DNA from 2 places in the Rhizobium sp. N324 genome. Region 1 is predicted to be linked to the other one. Evidence: riboswitches for the same ligand, from Rfam matches in the RefSeq annotation. Region 1 holds a riboswitch; the other holds the start of a gene.

Region 1 (5,711 bases):
GCCTGACGGCCGCTGGATCGAATATGCCGGCGGCTATTCCGACATGCTTGCCCAGCGCAAGGGCGCGCTCGAGGAGCGCAAGCGAGCCGAGAAGGCGGCGGAGAAGCCGAAGACGCAAGGTGCCGCACCTTCTGGAGGAGGCTCGAAGAGCAAGCTCTCCTTCAAGCAGAAATTCGCGTTGGACAATCTGCCGAAGGAGATGGCGAAAGCCGAAGCCGAGATCGCCAAACGTGAACAGGTGATGGCCGACCCCAATCTCTTTACCCGTGATGCCGCTGCTTTCAACAGGCTTGCCGGCGAGATGGAGAAGCTGCGCGCTAGCCTTACCAAGATGGAAGAGGAGTGGCTGGAGCTCGAAATGCTGCGGGAAGAGCTGGAAGGCTGAGCTTTTCCTCGCGGCTCACTTTTCGTTGATTCGTCAGTCCGTTGCCAGGCGGCATAAGGTGCCGTCCGGCAGCCGGGGATAGCGCCGATCGCAATGGCGACAAGGAAAAGTCAGATGTCTCGCACGCCTCGTTCCCGTTTTTTCACAGCACTTGCCGCCGGCAGTCTGGTCGCGCTTGGCCTATCGCAGGCCGCACAGGCGCAGGATAGCCAGCGCATTCGCGTCCGCGGCGCGATCGAAAGTCTGAGCGGCGACACGCTCGTCGTCAAGACGCGCGAAGGCGGCGATGCGACGATCACGCTGAAAGTCGGCTGGAAGGTCGGTGGCGTCAAAAAAGCTTCAGTCGAGGATATCAAGCCCGGCGATTTCGTCGGCGTTGCCTCGCTGCCGAAAGGCAGTGGTCCGGACGGGGCGATCGAGGTGCTGATCTTTCCGGCGTCGATGAGGGGGACCGGTGAGGGCAACCGTCCCTGGGATGTGCAGCCGAACAGTCAGATGACCAACGCGACGGTCAGCAATGCCGTCAAATCCGTCGACGGCCATATGATCACGCTGACCTATCAGGGCAAGGAAAAGACCATCACCATATCAGACGGCACGCCGATCGTGACCTTGGCGCCGGCGACCAAGGACGATCTGAAGGCCGGCGCCGGTGTCATCGTCACCGGCGAGAAAGCGGCGGACGGCAGCCTCTCGGCCAGCCAGGTGGCCGTCGGCCTGAATGGCATCACGCCGCCGATGTGACCTTCGTGACATCAACGGGATGTAGCGTCTGTCGGCGCGGCGCTCTATAGCGCCGGCGCAGGCATGGCGGCGGCGCCCGTACCGGCGCTGGTGCCGGTCTGGGTTACCTGCTGTTGCTGCGGTTCCTCGGATTTTGACGGCAGCGCCTGTAAGTGCAGCACGCGCGGCTTCAGCATCTCGAGATAGGCCTCGGAGCGGCCGATATAGATCATGCCGGTTTCGGGCATGGAGGTGAGCAGCCCGGCCATGGTTTCCTGCCATTCCGGCTCCATGCCCTCAAGCACTTCGTCGAAAATGATCCAGCGCGGGCGCACGAGAAGCAGGCGGGCGAAGCCGATTGCCTTCTGTTCGTCGCTGTCGAGCAATTTGTCCCAGCGGGCGCGGGTATCGAGCCTTGAGATCAGCGAATGCAGGCCGGCCTTCTCGAGGGCTGCCTCGACGGCGGCTTTCTCGTGGGCATCGGGGCTTTCGGGGAAGGCCAGCGCTTCACGCAGCGTGCCGCCGGGGATATAGGCGATCTGCGGGACGAACAGCATGTCGTCGATCGGCGGCAGACCCATCGTGCCGCTGCCGCACGGCCAGAGGCCGGCCATCGCTTGGAACAGCAGCTTGCGGTTGACGCTGTGGTCGCCGTTGATCATGATCTTTTCGCCAGCCTTGATCACGACATCGGTTTCGCGCAGGCGGAAGCCGCCGCATTCCTCGATGTCCTCGCCGATCTTGGCGACGATCACCACGTCTTTCAGCGTCAGCGTGTCGGCCGCGGTGTTTTCATACGTGATGCCATCCTTCAGCTCGAAGTCCTCGTCGGTTTCCAGCAGCGCCTCGCGGAAATCGGTGACGCGCATCAGCGTGGCGCGCCATTCGGCGATCGGACCGAAATTGGCGACATACCAGCGCAGGGCCGTATTGACCTGGTTGAAGGCGCCGACCGACATCATCAGCTGGCCAAGCGTGAGGCCGCCGGAGAAATAGGCTGGCGCGGCGACGATGATCGGAATGACGATCACCAGCCAGCCGTAACCGGCCGAAACCCAGGTGAGGTTGGTATTGGCCATGGCGAGCCGCTTCACGACCCTCAGCACCGAGCTGATGTCGGTGTTGATGCGCCGGCGTTCATTCTCCTCGCCGCGGGCGACGGTGATCGCCGGCATGTTCTCATTGGCATGCATCAGGGTGAAGCGAAGCTCGGCTTCCTTCGAGAAGCGGTCGGCATTGAGCTTGACCAGCTTGCGGCCGACGACCTGGCTCAGCACCGAGGCGGAGGCGGCGTAGAAAATCGCCGCCCAGACCATGTAGCCCGGAATCGAGAAGCTATGGCCGCTGATGTGGAAGATGAAGCCGCTGGAAAGCTCCCAGAGCACGCCGATGAAGCTGACGAGAAGAATGGTCGCCTGCAGCAGGCCGAGAACGAGGCCCGTCGTGCTTTCGGCGAGGTTGCGGGAATCCTCGTGCAGGCGCTGGTCGGGATTGACGCCGATCAGGCCGCTGGAGGAGAGCCGCAGCGCCCGCTTGCGCTTCAGCCACTGATCGACCAGATCGCGCGACAGGCCTTCGCGCATATAGAGCGCCGTCATCTGGTTCAGCCAGGCCTGCAGCACGTTGAGCAGCAGCAGCGTACCGGCGATCATCGCGAAGATTTCGAGCTGATGGAAGAATTCGCCGAGGTCGCGGCGCTCCAGCGAATCGTAGAAGGGGGCGTTCCACTCGTTGAGGATGACCTGACCATAGGCCGTCGCCAGGATGACGAGGATCAGCACGGTCGCCAGAAACAGCACCTTGCCACGCACTTCAGAATTCCAGAATGCGGAGAACATCACTCCGAGGCGGTAAGTCAGGCTGAGATCATACCCTACCCTATCCTGCCTTCGGATGCCCGGCCTCCCCTCGGTCTTATCTGCCATTACGCTTTTCCAACATCGCCCATGCTTACCATTATTAACATGGTGGCGTTACCGGTCTATCAACAGATTCTATCAGTCATTAAACTGTGATGATGCTTGCATGGGTCGCTGCCGCATGCATTCGGCAGTTGATTCGCGGCACGACTGGGTCTAATTAAGCATCCGTGGTGATTTGGCCGGCCGGCTTGCAGCCACGTTAAAAAATTCGCTAAAGGGCCGCGTGCGGACCGGTAGCGATTTTTTTCGCCGCCGGTTTTTTGCTTTTTTGATCGAGTGACCGCAATGCCCATCAAGATCCCCGATACGCTGCCCGCCTTTGAAACCCTGGTTCAAGAGGGTGTGCGGGTGATGACCGAGACGCTGGCGATCCGTCAGGATATAAGACCGCTGCAGATCGGGCTGCTCAACTTGATGCCGAACAAGATCAAGACTGAATTGCAGATGGCCCGCCTCGTTGGCGCCTCGCCGCTGCAGGTCGAACTGTCGCTGATCCGCATCGGCGGCCACAAGGCGAAGAACACCTCCGAAGATCACCTGCTTGCCTTTTACCAGACCTGGGAGGAGGTGAAGCACCGCAAATTCGACGGCTTCATCATCACCGGGGCACCGATCGAGCTCCTGCCCTATGAGGACGTTACCTATTGGCCGGAGATGCAGGAGATTCTCGACTGGACGGAAACGAATGTGCATTCGACGATGAATGTCTGCTGGGGCGCGATGGCGGCGATCTATCACTTCCACGGCGTTCCGAAATACGAGCTGAAAGAGAAGGCCTTCGGCGTCTACCGCCACCGCAACCTCAAGCCTGCGTCGATCTATCTCAACGGCTTTTCCGACAATTTCGAGGTGCCGGTATCGCGCTGGACCGAAGTGCGCCGCGACGATATCGAGAAATCGGACAAGCTGGAGATCTTGATGGAATCCGGCGAGATGGGCGTCTGCCTCGTGCACGAGAAGCGGGGCCGGCGGCTCTACATGTTCAACCACGTCGAATATGATTCCACCTCGCTGTCAGACGAGTATTTTCGCGACGTCAATGCCGGCGTGCCGATCAAGATGCCGCACAACTATTTCCCGCATAACGATCCGGCGCTTGCGCCGCAGAACCGCTGGCGCAGCCATGCGCATCTTTTGTTCGGGAACTGGATCAACGAGATCTACCAGACGACGCCCTTTGATGTGGAGGAGATCGGCACGGATCTGTGAGCGATGTTCCTTTCTGATCGCGGCCGGTTGCGGTTTGGACCAAATGCGGGCAGGTTCCGGTCGGATTGCTAGATATCAAATGGACGGTCGATCATGTCGGATAAGTTGGAGCGGGAAGTTTTCGGGCAGACGAAGGCGGGCGAGACCGTCTATCGCGTCGTCATCAAGGGCGGCGGGCTGACGGCCAAGATCATTACCTGGGGCGCGGTCATCCAGGATCTGCGCCTGGAAGGGCATGACGCGCCGCTGCAACTCGGCTTCGAGGATTTCGACAGCTACCCGCTTTATTCGGCCTATTTCGGCGCGACACCCGGCCGTTGCGCCAATCGTGTCGGCGGCGGCGCCTTTACGCTCGACGGCAAGAAGCATCAGCTCGAGCTGAACGAAAACGGCGTGACGCATCTGCATGGCGGCAGCGACAATATCGCCAAGCGCAACTGGACGGTCGTCGAGCATGACGTCGACCGCGTGGTGCTGAAGATCGTCGATCCCGATGGCCGCGCCGGCTATCCCGGCAATTGCACCATCCAGGCAACGTTCCGGGTGCACGGCAACGGCGAATTGTCGGTGACCTACGAATCCACAAGCGACCAGCCGACGCTCGCCAATGTCTGCCAGCATGCCTATTTCAATCTCGACGGCCGCGAGGATGCGCTTGGCCACGACATCATGATCGCCGCCGACCACTATCTGCCGACCGACGAGAAACAGGTGCCGACCGGCGAGATCCGTTCCGTCGCCGGCACGGAATTCGATTTCCGCGAGATGGCGCCGATGAAGCGTTTCGTCGGCAGCGAACAGGTGATGTACGACCATAATTTCTGCCTGTCCGGCGAGCGCACCGCCAAGCGCAGCGTCGCGCTCGCCCGCAGCCTCTATTCCGGTGTGTCGCTTGAGGTGCGCAGCACGGAGCCCGGCGTGCAGTTCTATGCCGGCTTCAAGCTCAACACCGGCGCTCCCGGCCTCGGCGGGCGCAAATACGGCCCGTTCGCCGGCTTCTGCCTGGAGACGCAGGTCTGGCCGGACGCCATCAACCACCAGGGTTTCCCGAATGCGGTGCTGCGCCCCGGCGAAGTGCTGCGCCAGGAGACGGATTACATCTTCACCAAGAGCTGAGCGTCTTTTTCAGCAGACGCACGGCTGTCAAATTCTATCGCTATCAAAACCTCTCCGGCGCCCGGGGAGGTTTTTTCTTGCCTGCGTGATTTCAGTCTTGCTGATTGGTTCTAAATAGGTTCTATTGTCTGCCCATGGATAGAACCAGTCTGATAGCGGAGCTGAACAGCCGCGGCCTGCGTGACCAGGCGCTGACCGGGCCGCTCTACAAGCGGCTGGCGCAGACACTGATCGGCCTTATCCAGGAAGGATTGCTGAAGCCCGGCACGGCGCTACCGGGAGAGCGCGACCTTGCCGAAGCCTTGAAGCTCGGCCGTGTCACCGTGCGCACCGCCTATCGCGATCTGATGGCGTCG
Region 2 (5,711 bases), 720 kb from region 1:
GTCGCGGCACACCCCCTTCGCCCCGCGTGCGGGGAGAAGGTGCCGGCAGGCGGATGAGGGGCACGAGCCTTCACCCCCAATTTGTGGACTCCCGTTCTCGCTCTAACCCGGCCGCCAACCCACCTCGACGAGAATATTCCCCGGCGCCGTGCAATAAAACAGCCAACCGCCGCGCATAGCGGCCGGCGGACCGGAGAGTATCGCGCCGGCGGCGACAAGCCCGGCATGGACCGCATCGACATCCGCCCTTTCGGTCAGGATGAAGCCGATATGATAGGTCTGCCGCCCTATCTCCACCTGGTCGGCAGTGCCGAACTTGGCGATGGCGTGGCTAAGGACGATTTCGAGGCCGGTATCATCCTCCAGGATCGCCAGGCCGCTGTTGCCGCGCATATCCTTCAGCGTCAGGCCGAAATGGCGGATGAAGAAATCCGCCGTCTCGGTGATATCGGGTACGTGAAAATCGAGATGATTCAGGCGCATGACAGTCTCCGTTCAAAAAAATCCCGGGACTGCCTTTTTGCCGTCTCCGCACGCCGCCGGGATCCCGCATTTTCATGCGGATCACGTCGCGGGTTCTCGTGCCATGGGCCACGGAGCAGAGCTTCGTCGGAGAGATTTGACGCTCCAACGGAAGGGATCGGGCTTACCTCAACCGGTCCTGCCTTTTTCGACCATGCCGATCTAGCAGACGGCGCCGGTTTCGGCAATGAAGTAGGCCATAAAGCGATCACGGCGTTCCAGGCGATCCATCCCTAAGGATTGAAGGCGGATCCGCCGTTTCATCTGGCGAGTGTGATCCGATCCGGAGTAAGATCACACCGTCGGCGCACCGGAAGGGATGGACATGAAACCCGCACTCATCGGCCTCATCGGCACCCTCATTCTCACCGGGTGCAATACCGTCACCTATAGTGGCCCCGGCCTGGAACCGATCCCGGGAAGCATCACCTATAACGGCCAGCCGCGCAGCAAACTCACCAAATCACCTGCTGGCTCCGCCTTCCCGCATGATTTCATCGACCAATACGGCCGGCAGGTAGAAGAAACCTACATCATCCAGCCCGATCGGAGCCTGATCATCGCGCATCGGCAGTACAAGCCGATCCGGTTTTTTGGGGATTAGAGAAGGTCGCTGGAAAGGCAGCTGGAGCGGGTGAAGGGAATCGAACCCTCGTATTCAGCTTGGGAAGCTGCTGCTCTACCATTGAGCTACACCCGCGATGCGCTGAGATTTCCAACAGATGGGGGCTGCTGTCAAGTCACGCGACACGCAAGCTGTCAGATGCGGAAGTGCTTCGAGAGTTTGAGGCCCTGGGCCTGGTAGTTGGAGCCGAGGCCGGAGCCGTAGAGGCTGGTCGGTTTTTCCTGCATGTGTTCGTAGACGAGGCGGCCGACGATCTGGCCGTCTTCGAGGATGAAGGGCACTTCGTGGCTGCGCACTTCGAGCACGGCACGGCTGCCGCGGCCGCCGGCCGGGGCGTGGCCGAAGCCCGGATCGAAGAAGCCGGCATAGTGAACGCGGAATTCGCCGACCAATGGGTCGAAGGGGGTCATTTCGGCGGCATAATCCGGTGGCACGTGCACGGCCTCGCGCGAGACGAGGATATAGAATTCGTCCGGATCGAGGATCAGTTCGTTGCGGCCGCGGCTATAGAGCGGTTCCCAGAAATCGAAGATGTCGTGCTCGGCCTTCTTGTCGACATCGACGACGGCGGTGTGGTGTTTGCCGCGATAGCCGATCAGGCCGTCTTCATCTCCGGCCAGATCGATCGACAGCGCGATGCCGCCGCCCGAGACGTTCGGCTGCTTGCTGGCGACCAGCGTCTCGCTTTCATGCAGTTTCAGCAGTTCCGGCTCGCCGAGCAGGGCATGGCCGACGCGGAAGCGGATCTGCGACAGGCGCGAGCCGCGGCGCACGACGATCGGGAAGGTGCGCGGGCTGATTTCGAGATAGAGCGGGCCGGCATAGCCAGCCGGGATCTTGTCGAATTCCTGGGCGTAATCGGTAATGACGCGGGTGAAAATGTCCAGTCGGCCAGTCGAGCTCTTCGGATTGGCAGAGGCCGACATGTCGGCCGGCAGCGCCAAACTCTCCATCAGCGGCACGATATAGACGCAGCCGGTTTCGAGCACCGCGCCTTCGGAAAGGTCGATCACGTGCAGGCTGAGGCGGTCGAGCTTATCCGAGACCAGATGCGAAGGGCCGGGCATGAAGCTGGCGCGCACCCGAAAAGCCTTGGCGCCCAAGCGCAGATCGAGGCTTGCCGGCTGGATCTGGTCGCGGTCCAGCTCCCGTTCGGAGATCAGACGCCCCGTTTCGAACAGCGCCGAGATCGCGCGGTCCGCCAGAATTCCCGTTTCACGAGCCATCATGCCTCATCCATCATTTGCCGCCGACAAAACCAAATACGGGGAATTGACGCAAGCAGCTAACAGCAGTATTGCAGAATTATCCCGTGGTGATTTGGCCGGTCGGCTTGCAGCCACGTTAAACAAGTGGCTAAAAAGACCGGGTTGAAACCGGTCTGCTTTTGCGGCCGGTTTTTTTGTTATGTGAAGGTGATGGCATGAGCAAGACCTGGCGCCCGGCAACCCAACTCGTCCACGGCGGAACCTTGCGTTCGCAATATGGCGAAACATCCGAGGCAATCTATCTCACGCAGGGCTTCGTCTATGACACGTCGGAAGCGGCCGAAGCCCGCTTCAAGGGCGAGACCGACGGCTACATCTACGCCCGCTACGGGAGCCCGACCAACGACATGTTCGAAAAGCGCATGTGCATGCTCGAAGGCGCCGAAGACGCCCGCGCCACCGCCTCCGGCATGGCGGCGGTCAGCGCGGCCATCCTCTGCCAGGTCAAGGCAGGCGACCATATTGTTGCGGCGCGCGCCCTCTTCGGTTCCTGCCGCTGGGTGGTGGAAACTCTGGCGCCGAAATACGGCATCGAGTGCACGCTGGTCGACGGCCGTGATCTGGCAAACTGGGAACAGGCAATCCGGCCGAACACCAAGGTGTTCTTCCTGGAAAGCCCGACCAACCCGACGCTCGAGGTGGTCGATATCGCAGGGGTCGCCAAGCTCGCCAACCAGGTCGGCGCCAAGGTCGTCGTCGACAACGTCTTCGCAACACCGCTCTTCCAGAAGCCGCTGGATCTCGGCGCCCATATCGTCGTCTATTCCGCCACCAAGCACATCGACGGCCAGGGCCGGTGCCTGGGCGGCGTCGTCCTGGCCGACAAGGCCTGGATCGACGAGAACCTGCATGACTATTTCCGCCATACCGGCCCGGCCATGTCGCCGTTCAACGCCTGGACGCTGCTGAAGGGCATCGAGACGCTGCCGCTGCGCGTCAAGCAGCAGACGCAGAATGCCGCGAAGATTGCCGATTTTCTGGCCGAGCAAGGCAAGGTCGCCAAGGTGATCTATCCCGGCCGCAAGGACCATCCGCAGGCCGACATCATCGCCAAGCAGATGACCGGCGGCTCGACACTTGTCGCCTTCGAGCTGAAGGGCGGCAAGGACGCGGCCTTTGCGCTGCAAAACGCGCTCGAGATCATCAAGATTTCCAACAATCTCGGCGACAGCAAGAGCCTGATCACCCATCCGGCGACGACGACGCATAAGAACCTTTCGGAGGAGGCGCGCGCCGAACTCGGCATTTCCCCCGGCACCGTCCGCCTTTCGGCCGGCATCGAGGATACCGACGACCTGATCGAGGATTTCGCCAAGGCGCTTGCCAAGGTCTCGGCCTGATCAGCTAATGGCGGCCGGACCTCATTTGGGGTTCGGCTCGCCGGACTGAAGACGATGCCGGGCCGGACCTCGAAGGCGAGGCCGGGGGAACAAGTTCGGCTGTGCCGGCGTTCGGAAGTGAATTAACGCTGCCAATTAGGCTTAACGATCGAAACACCTTCGATCAGGACCGTTTTATTCACGATCATCGTTCCGTTTCTTGACGGACAGGCCCTCTTATAAGATACGGGTAACATATCTTGACTAAGGTGCAAGGCATGTATCGCGCCCTCACAAAAGATATCGAAGTCGTCGTCGAGCCATTCTATCTGGAGGAGCAATCCGATCCGGACGACGATCGCTATGTCTGGGGTTACCGGATCGTCATCAGCAACAATTCCGGCATCGCCGTTCGCCTGGTCAACCGCTACTGGAATATCACCGATCAGAACGGGCAGGTGGACGAGGTGACCGGCCCCGGCGTCGTCGGCGAACAGCCACGGCTCAGCCCCGGCGACACCTACGAATATTCCTCGGGCTGCCCGCTCGACACGCCCTCCGGGCTGATGTTCGGCCATTACCAGATGGAAACGGATGAAGGCGAGATGTTCGATGTCGACATCCCCGCCTTCTCGCTGGATTCACCGGGGCTGCTGCGCGTGCTCAACTGACGGGTTGCTTGTCAGTTCGAACGCGAACGCCGTGCTTGCCGCATGGGTCCTCGGGTCAAGCCCGAGGACGACGGAGGGTGGGGACAACGACCGGCAGGAGGCGGGAGCCGGGAGCAAATTCATCAAAAAGTGTGCAGCGGTTTTGTTGGAAGGGTGCTTTACCTGCTTCTCACGCAAAATCGTTTGCGCATTTTGCTGGAATTCCCAGACATCCCGCCTCTTGCCGCTCGCTTCTCGCCACCCTCCGTCGTCCTCGGGCTTGACCTGAGGACCCATGCGGCAAACACTGCGCGTGGATGCGGCCGGATGCAGCCTTCCAGTCAGTACCAACATGGACGTCGTACCCGCGGTCGTGGATCCTCGGGCTTGCCCAGTCATCAATCGACTAAAGGTCGAAAGGATCCGAGGCCTGGGTGCCTGGCTTTGCTTCGAACGGATCTTTTGATTGTGGCGGCGCCGGCTGTTTCATGACCGCATCGTTTACCGCCTTTTGGCAGGCGAGCAACTCATCCGCTGCCCTCTCGGAATCTTTCAGACCGAGGGCAACAATCTCTTTTCCGTTAAAGCGGGCGCGAAAACTCAGTTTACCAGAGAACTCCTCAATCAAGTCGGTATCGTCGGTATCGATCCACAATGATTTGAGGCCGTCGAGATCCAGACCTCTCGCATCAGCCGTCCATTGAGTCTGGTCTAACGAAAGTTCGATGGGATAATGCTTACCTTTCTCCAACGATTTCCAGTTCGGATTTCCGAGCAGAATGTACAGAGGTTTGTCCTTTTTTCGGAAATTGAAGCCAAGACGAAAAATGGTGTCGTCATCAAAGGACGTCAGAACAAAACAGCCATTGTCTAAAGTCGGGTCGACAGCCACGGTCCAGCCCCCGACCTCTTTCCATTGGATTGCCTTATCATCAGCCAAGCCAATTTGTGGCATCGCAGCCATGAATGCGACTACGAAATAAAAAATGCGCATGAAGTCCCATCCCCGAACCAGTTGGATAAATGGTGCACAGTGACCACCAAAAGTCGAGTCACCGTGCTGCATCACCGCTAATCTTTTGTATTTGTTCTGCGCGTGCTCAACCGAGCCTACTCAGCCGGCTGAAGTTCGACCGGCTCGAAACGGTAGGTGGTCGAGCAGAATTCGCAGGTGACGGCGATCTCGCCGTTTTCCTGGCTGGCCTCGATCTCCTCGGCGGTGAAGCCCTTCAGCACGCCCTTGATCTTGTCGCGTGAACAGCTGCAGCGGTCGAAGACCGCCCGCGGTTCGTAGACGCGCACGCCGCGTTCGTGGAACAGGCGAAAC

What was found. Region 1 has a riboswitch for S-adenosylmethionine ahead of metA (homoserine O-acetyltransferase MetA). Riboswitches for the same ligand answer to the same signal wherever they lie in the genome.
Region 2: another riboswitch for S-adenosylmethionine. It lies ahead of AMK05_RS02815 (O-succinylhomoserine sulfhydrylase); the one in region 1 lies ahead of metA (homoserine O-acetyltransferase MetA).

What each region holds. Positions count from the first base shown of each region.
Region 1 is NZ_CP013630.1:4,490,805-4,496,515, reverse strand. It holds gene AMK05_RS21655 (ABC-F family ATP-binding cassette domain-containing protein) at 1-385, shown strand, start outside; gene AMK05_RS21650 (hypothetical protein) at 500-1,129, shown strand; gene AMK05_RS21645 (ABC transporter ATP-binding protein/permease) at 1,174-3,033, opposite strand; SAM riboswitch at 3,188-3,265, shown strand; gene metA (homoserine O-acetyltransferase MetA) at 3,316-4,239, shown strand; gene AMK05_RS21635 (aldose epimerase family protein) at 4,333-5,355, shown strand; gene AMK05_RS21630 (GntR family transcriptional regulator) at 5,490-5,711, shown strand, end outside.
Region 2 is NZ_CP013630.1:572,986-578,696, reverse strand. It holds gene AMK05_RS02835 (VOC family protein) at 103-483, opposite strand; gene AMK05_RS02830 (hypothetical protein) at 848-1,126, shown strand; tRNA gene AMK05_RS02825 (tRNA-Gly) at 1,149-1,222, opposite strand; gene AMK05_RS02820 (2'-deoxycytidine 5'-triphosphate deaminase) at 1,282-2,376, opposite strand; SAM riboswitch at 2,450-2,528, shown strand; gene AMK05_RS02815 (O-succinylhomoserine sulfhydrylase) at 2,571-3,755, shown strand; gene apaG (Co2+/Mg2+ efflux protein ApaG) at 4,013-4,405, shown strand; gene AMK05_RS02805 (hypothetical protein) at 4,791-5,378, opposite strand; gene AMK05_RS02800 (Hsp33 family molecular chaperone) at 5,495-5,711, opposite strand, start outside.